2 regions of the Rouxiella chamberiensis genome follow, and region 2 is predicted to be linked to the other one. Evidence: riboswitches for the same ligand, from Rfam matches in the RefSeq annotation. Region 2 holds a riboswitch; the other holds the start of a gene.
The links. Region 2 has a riboswitch for thiamine pyrophosphate ahead of thiB (thiamine ABC transporter substrate binding subunit). Riboswitches for the same ligand answer to the same signal wherever they lie in the genome.
Positions count from the first base shown of each region.

Region 1 (4,056 bases), 290 kb from region 2:
TGAATACCGTAAGCACGATGTTTTACCGCCAGTCGCCAGTAATCGTTGATAAACAGCCGTGCGTCGGCCTCGCGGCCCAGTCTGATAGCCTCGATAATGGCGGGTTCAACCTCGGCGTCGGGCAAATCCTTGATTCGCAGTTGCAGCGTTTTCACGCCGACTTGCAGCAGACGACGCACCCATTCAAGGCTGTCGACGACCGGATAAAGGCCAAGATAGTAGGGAACTTTCGGGAATGCGGAGGCGGGGATCTTCATTTACCCACCTCGGCTTCGACGTTGTCCGCGGGATGGTAAAGTTCACTGCCCCGCGCGCGGAAGGTTTTCGACATTTCCAGCATGCCCGTTTCGACCACGTCGATAGGAATTGCCTTGGCTTCAAGCGCAGCGGCGTAATCGCGCACTTCCTGGGTAATTTTCATCGAACAGAATTTCGGCCCGCACATTGAACAGAAATGCGCGACCTTGCCCGACTCCTGCGGCAGGGTTTCATCGTGGTAGGCGCGGGCGGTGCCCGGATCCAGCGCCAGATTGAACTGATCTTCCCAGCGGAATTCGAAGCGCGCCTTCGACATGGCGTTATCGCGGATCTGCGCGCCCGGATGGCCTTTCGCCAGATCCGCCGCGTGCGCCGCTATCTTGTAGGTGATCAAACCCTGTTTGACATCTTCCTTGTTCGGCAGGCCGAGGTGCTCTTTCGGCGTGACATAGCAAAGCATCGCGCAGCCGAACCAGCCTATCATCGCCGCACCAATGCCGGAGGTGAAGTGATCGTAACCGGGGGCGATATCCGTGGTGAGCGGCCCGAGGGTATAGAACGGCGCTTCGTGGCACTTGTCCAGCTCTTCGGTCATGTTGCGGCGGATCATCTGCATCGGCACATGGCCCGGCCCTTCAATCATCACCTGCACGTCATATTCCCAGGCGATTTTGGTCAACTCGCCCAGCGTTTTCAGCTCGGCAAACTGCGCTTCGTCATTGGCATCCTGAATGGAGCCGGGACGCAAGCCGTCGCCCAGCGACAGCGAAACATCGTAGGCGGCGCAGATTTCACAGATTTCACGAAAATGCAGATACAGGAAACTCTCTTTGTGGTGCGACAAACACCATTTCGCCATGATTGAGCCGCCGCGCGACACGATGCCGGTTAATCGTTTGGCGGTCATTGGCACATAGCGCAGTAAAACGCCCGCGTGAATGGTGAAATAGTCGACGCCTTGCTCGGCCTGCTCCAGCAGCGTATCGCGGAACATCTCCCAGTTCAGGTCTTCCGCCACGCCGTTCACTTTTTCCAGCGCCTGATAAATCGGCACCGTGCCGATAGGCACCGGACTGTTGCGCATAATCCATTCACGGGTTTCGTGAATATAGCGACCCGTTGACAGATCCATTACGGTATCTGCGCCCCAGCGCGTTGACCACACCAGTTTTTCCACTTCCTCCTCGATGGACGAGGTCACGGCGGAGTTCCCGATATTGGCATTGATCTTCACCAGAAAGTTGCGGCCAATGATCATCGGCTCGGATTCGGGGTGATTGATATTGGCAGGAATAATCGCCCGGCCGGCGGCCACTTCGTCACGAACAAATTCGGGGGTGATATTTTGCGGCAGGTTGGCACCAAAGCTTTCGCCCGGATGTTGCTGTAGCAGCACTTCGCCACGGATACGCTCGCGGCCCATGTTTTCGCGCAGCGCAATATATTCCATCTCTGGCGTCACAATACCCTGACGCGCGTAGTGCAGCTGGGTCACGCATTTCCCGGCCTTGGCCTTGCGCGGTCTTGGCAGATGTTCGAACCGCAGATGGTCTAGACCTTCATCGGCCATGCGCTGCTGGGTAAAACCGGAGCTGACCTGCGGCAGTTCTTCCGTATCCTGACGGGCGGCTATCCAGCTGGCGCGTACCTTGTCGAGACCGCGATGCACATCGATTTTTGAATCAGGATCGCCGTAGGGGCCTGCGGTGTCATAAACCGGGATCGCTTCATTGTCTTCAAATTTGGGATCCTCCTTGCTGCCGCCGATCATGGTCGGGCTGAGCTGGATCTCGCGCATCGGCACCTGAATATCGGCGCGGCTGCCCTGAAGATAAATACGTTTGGAGTTCGGGAAGGCGACACCTTGCAGGCTGTCGATAAAAGCCTGCGCTTCGGCGCGTTGCTGACGGCGGTTGCTGGTTTTTTTACCGACGGGGTCGGCTGTTCAGGGGTGTTCGACATAGCAAATTCCTCGTGATTAGCGAAAGGGAAAATTGCTTGTCAGGAGGTTTACGGCGGGAGTAAGCGTGTATCTGAATCTTGTCGCGCTTCGTATAAAGAGAAAGCGGCGAGAAAAGCCAAACGCAATTAATTACTCTTGTTCCCTTCGCGGGTACTAACCCGATCAGGTTCCGCGGATCCCGAATTAACGGTCTCAGCCTGGTAAATTCCCGATAAATCAGGGTTTACGCTAGGCACTCCGACAAGAATGGGCCTGCATGTGCAGGCCGTTTAAGAAACCTCAATATACGAGGCTGATTCTAAAACACAACCCTTTGCAGGGTTTTTCGGCAAAACTGTTAAGCAGGTCGTACTATGGCTTCGTCGTTTGCAACAGGCGGCAAGGATTCGAATTTAGAGGCCATCGCCACCATAATGAGTTGATCTTCAAGCTCGAAACGGGCATCGAGCGCTTCGCCGATATCAGACAGGGCGTAGTTGAAGGCAAAGATGTCTTCGTCTTTGAATTCGGTTTCGGTATAGCTGTCGTGGAATGCCATGATGGTTTCCGTATTGGCTTCCAGCGCAGGGAAAATTCTTGCGGCGGCCTGCTGGGCAATCACGGCTTGGGTGCCATCGACTTCTTCAACTATCCTGTGATAGAGGTGGAAGTGACCGGCAGAAAGGTAATCAACCAGATGGTGACAAAAACTGTCCAGGGCCTTTTCGTTAAGCGGGATATGAGTTTCTTTATTTGGTTTCAGCCCAACAAGCGTAAGGTAGGAAACCAGAAGTTCTTTACGTGCGTGTAGCCATTGATCGACTAGCTCATTACTGCCGCCAACGCGTTGGGTCAGCCTTTCGAGACGAGTTAACATGGTTGACTCCGTGAGTATGTTTTTAAATTCATCAAAGGTTAAAGCTTACTAAAGTAACTTTTTCTTCCAGACTGTCAGTGTAGTCGAGGTTAGGCAACAACAACATGGAAATCCAGATAACAGATCAACACAGCGGCTGGTGGATAGTCAGCTATGAAGGCAAATTGTGGTTACCGGAAGGATCTTTGCCGAACGGATCCGCCAGCGCATTTTCGCTCGCGGGCAACATTGGCCGACAGATTGGCGAGTGGCAGGGTGAACCTGTCTGGATGATCCGCAAAAGCATGAAGGATCATATGCTTTCTGCGCGACAATTACTGGATCAGGATCGCGAATTATTCCAATTGGTCGGCCGTGGCGTGCAACTTTCCGAGTTCTATCGGTCACATAAGTTCTGCGGGTATTGCGGGCATGAAATGCACGTCAGCAAAACCGAATGGGCCGCACTTTGCGGACATTGTAAAGAACGGTATTACCCGCAAATTGCCCCGTGCATCATCGTCGCCATTCGGCGCGGCGACGAAATTCTGCTCGCGCAGCACGTCCGTCATCGCGGAGGTGTTCACACCGTGCTGGCCGGTTTTGCCGAAGTGGGTGAAACGCTGGAAGAGACCGTCGCCCGCGAAGTGATGGAAGAGAGCAATATCAAGGTTAAAAACGTCCGCTACGTCAGCTCCCAGCCGTGGCCGTTCCCGAATTCGCTGATGATGGCATTTATGGCCGATTACGACAGCGGCGAAATACGGCATGATCCCAAGGAGTTGCTCAATGCCGGCTGGTATCGCTTCGATGCCTTGCCGCTGCTGCCCGCCGTCGGCACCATCGCCCGTCGTTTGATAGAAGACACGGTGGTTCTGTGCCGCGCAGAGGGAGATTCCTAGGCCCGACGTGCTACAATGTCCGCCTTATTTTTAGGCACCTGACCTTTGTCGAAAGAGGTCAGGTCGCCGTTATGGGCTCGATATGCCCACAAAGATCA
Region 1 is NZ_CP114058.1:3,413,753-3,417,808, reverse strand. It holds gene thiE (thiamine phosphate synthase) at 1-257, opposite strand, end outside; gene thiC (phosphomethylpyrimidine synthase ThiC) at 254-2,137, opposite strand; TPP riboswitch at 2,344-2,471, opposite strand; gene O1V66_RS15825 (Rsd/AlgQ family anti-sigma factor) at 2,559-3,077, opposite strand; gene nudC (NAD(+) diphosphatase) at 3,182-3,958, shown strand.
Region 1: linked by a shared signal. The riboswitch ahead of thiC (phosphomethylpyrimidine synthase ThiC) and the one ahead of thiB (thiamine ABC transporter substrate binding subunit) in region 2 are both predicted to bind thiamine pyrophosphate.

Region 2 (4,056 bases):
AGAACGGCAACGTGCGGAAGTTTTCGTTGCCGAAAAGGGCTATCACGCCGAAATCGCCCAGAGACAGCACGCAGGCAAAGGCCAGCGCCTGCGTCATGGGGCGTTTTAGCGCACTCAGCTCAATCCAGCGCAGCCGATGCCAGCCGCGCATATCCAGCGACAGGCACAGCAGCGAATAGCGCTCGGCCACGTCGCGCATCGGGTTTTCCAGCACTTTCAGCGCGTAGGGTATCGCCATCAGCGCGTTGGTGAGAATCACCAGCATCCACGGCGACTGCGGCAGTCCCAGGGTATCGCTGAGCAGCAAAAAGAAACCGGTCGCCAGCACGATGCCCGGCATGGCAAGGATAAGCATGCCGGAGAGTTCCAGCCCCTGGCCCCAGTTCTGCCGCTGGCGAAGACGCAGTTCACGACTGCTCCACAGCAGCATCATGGAAAGCAGCAGACAAAGTAATCCGCTGCCGAGCGCAAGCCGTACCGACATCCACAGCGCCTGCCACAGTGCCGTCTGGTGCAGCACGTCGAGCAGGGAGGGGTTGATGCCGCTCACGACGACGGCCGCCAGCGGCGGTAAAATAAGCAACAAGGCCAGCGCAATCAGCACGGCATCGAATATTTTGCGTAAAAGGGAATCGGCAGGATCGCGCCAGCGTTGGGCATGCGTATGGCCGACCGGCAGAGCCTGACCGAGTTTCTGGCTGAGTAGCACGAGGCCCAGACAGCACACCAGTTGAATCAGCGCCAGCAGCGCCGCGCGCCCGAGATCATAGTCATAACTGAGCGCCTGATAGATAGCGAGTTCGATAGTCGTGGCTTTCGGCCCACCTCCGAGTGAAAGCACGGTGGCGAAACTCGCGAAGCACAGCATGAAAATCAGCGCGCCGGCAGGCAGAATCTGCCTTCTCAAAGCGGGCCATTCAACAAAGCGGAACAGTTGCCTGCCGTTCATGCCAAGTTGCGCAGCGAGTTGGCGTTGCTCGATGGCAATATTTTCAAGAGATTGCAGTAAGAGTCGTGTTGCCAGCGGCAAATTGAAAAATACGTGGGCGAGCAGAATGCCCTGTAGGCCATAGGGTGAAAACTGATAATGCAGGCCGAGCGCGGCGCAGATCTGCGACATCCAGCCCTCGCGGCCATAGACGCCAAGGATGCCGAACACGGCGACTAATACGGGCAAGACCAGCGTCATGGCGCAGAGTCTGAGCAGCCACTCGCGGCCCGGAAAACGCCGTCGATACAGGCTGCGGGCGAGAAAAATGGCAGGCAGCACGGAACACAGCGCCGAAAGCAGCGCCTGCCAGAAAGTAAAACGGATCACGTGCCATAAGTAGCTGTCCTGCCAGACCGCGCCGGGCGACAGCGTGGGCGCGTGACGCAGCAGCGAGCCCAGCGCCAGAAAGGCGACCAGCAGGATGAGCGTTGCAGCAACGACGCCCGGCCAAAGCCAGGCGGGGATTAATGGCTGACGGCGTTTCTGCCATGCCTGAATCCATTTCGTGCGGTTCTCGGCGACCGTTTTGGCGCTGTATTGTAGAGAGATTTTCGGCACCGTGAGTTTGTCATAGCCTGCCGGTAATGCGGTGTTCACCACTGGATACATCCAGTTGCCGGCCGGAATCGCGTTCTGGAAGCCGGAGGTAGTAACAAATTTCATGAATTTGGCCGCCAGTTCAGGCTGTTTGCTGGCCGCGAGTTGGCCTGCCACTTCCACCTGCATATAGTGACCTTCGGAGAAATTCGCCGCTGCGTAGTTGTCTTTCTTCTCTTCAATGATGTGGTAGGCCGGTGACGTGGTGTAACTCAGCACCAGATCGCTTTCTCCTTTCAGGAAGAGACCATAGGCTTCGCTCCAGCCTTTTGTAACGGTAACGGTTTTCTTCGCCAGCTTCTGCCAGGCTTCGGGGGCCTTGTCGCCATAGACTTTCTGCATCCACAGCAGCAATCCCAGACCCGGCGTGCTGGTACGGGGATCTTCATAGATAATTTTCCACGGCTGTGGGCTATCCACCAACTCCTGAAGGCTCTTCGGCGGAGTCTTCAGCTTGTCCTTGTTATAGACGAAAGCAAAGTAGCCGTAGTCATAGGGCACAAAGGTGGTGTCAGTCCAGCCGCCCGGAATGGCGAGCGTCGTCTTATTGACGGCAGGTTTGGCGAAAAGCCCGGTCTGTTCGGCGGCTTGCAGCAGGTTGTTGTCCAGTCCGACCACCACATCGGCCGGGCTGTTTTTTCCTTCCATGCGCAGGCGGTTAAGCAGCGAGACGCCGTCTTCCAGCGGCACATATTTCAGCTCGCAGCCGCAGTCGGCTTCAAAGGCTTTTTTGATGGCAGGGCCCGGGCCCCAGTCGGCAGAGAAGGAGTCATAGGTATACACGGTCAGAACCGGCTTGGCGGCCAATGCGGGCGCCGAGACAATCAACAGGCAGGGCAGTAATTTTTTAAACACTTTGCACTCCAACTTTTACCTTGAAAAGGATAGGCGTGGCAAAGGAGTTTGAGTCAGCAAGGTACTCTCTCAAATCCCTTCGCCGGTATTAACCGGATCAGGTTCGACGGGTTTTTTCTCAGCCTTCCAACCCCTATGCCTTGGCACGTCGAGTCAGTCAGCACCCCGTTGAGAACGCCATTATTGTAGAGATTAAGTCGCAGCGTTGAAAGCAGGTTTATGCATCCGGAGGCGCAAACCAGGCAGATTTAAAGTCAAACCAGCCAAGGGTGTTCATTCTGACTCCGCGCATGCTTCGCTGACCTTGCAGTAACAGCCAATGATGGAAAAGAGGGTGTATATAACCGCCGTTGACCAGCTTTTGCGTCCATTCCGCCAGCGGTAACGCCCCGCTGCGCCACAAGGCTGCCGCGTTGTGAAGCTTGTCGCCCAGACAATATTGCATCAGCGGCAGCTCATACAGCGTGGCAAACAGGGAAAACTCGACCGGCAGGGTGAAGTTGGCGCTGCCGAGCCAGATATCGCTGGTCGCCTCGCCTTTATGCCAGCGGGCATAATCCACGATCTGTACATTCAGTTTAACACCGTGTTCGGCAAGCAGCGGGGTCATGGCCTGACAGATGTCCTGATACTCAGAGTGATCGCTGTAAAACGTGATGGTAATTTCATGAAGAGGAACAGGTTTAGGTTTCTGTACCTGCGGACGGCGATGGTGCCAGCGCGGCAGCAGGCCATAGGCGGGAGACCAGTAACGCTGGTAGGCGGGCGCAGAGGCGTTGAGCAGGGCGATAGGATTGAAGATTTCACACAGCCACTCGCGAAGCTCCGCATTGTTGCCCACCGCCGAACGCTGGTCAAACAGCACGAAATAGCAGCCCTCTTCAAGCCGACTTTCCAGCTCGTCGTTGTCGGTATCGTCGGCTTGAAGCTGCACGCCCGAGTGCACCAGATCTTCGGTCAGTTCTGGCAGCACCCAGATATTCACCTCGTCAATCAGGGCGCGGTATCCAAAATAGTCATCGAAGGCGCGGATTTTTAACTGCGTTGGCTGATTATGCACTACGGCATAGGGGCCGGTGCCGACGGGATGGCGGGCGAAATCGGGCAGCGTTTGCCACTCCTGCGGCAGAACAAGCGCATGAACGCTGCCGAGCAGCCACGGCAGCCAGTTGTCCGGCGTATGCAGATGAATGTCGATCACGTTGGCGGTCGGCGTATTCACCGACGCGACGTGCGCAAACAGCGGATGCGCTTTCAATCGCACAAAGGTGCCTATCACGTCGGCCATTTCCAATTCCCGACCATGATGGAAATGAATAGCGGGACGCAGATAAAAACGCCAGTGCAGCGGTGTAATGACCTGCCAATGGTGCGCCAAATCGCCACGCAGTTCCCCATTTTCCTCTTTTATGCCGACTAGCCCGCTAAAAATCTGTTTGGCGAGATGCGTCTCGGAACGGCGAAGCGGGGTGCCCGGCAGCAGATTGAACAGCGAGCGATAATAGAGCACACGAAGCAGGTGTTTGCCCTGACGAAAGCGGCGGCCCAGCTGGGACAGCAGCATCTGGCGCACCACGGTTTTATCGCCGACCAGTTGCACCAGTTGATCCACC
Region 2 is NZ_CP114058.1:3,124,919-3,128,974, reverse strand. It holds gene thiP (thiamine/thiamine pyrophosphate ABC transporter permease ThiP) at 1-1,489, opposite strand, end outside; partial or broken gene thiB (thiamine ABC transporter substrate binding subunit) at 1,484-2,443, opposite strand; TPP riboswitch at 2,500-2,621, opposite strand; gene sgrR (HTH-type transcriptional regulator SgrR) at 2,661-4,056, opposite strand, start outside.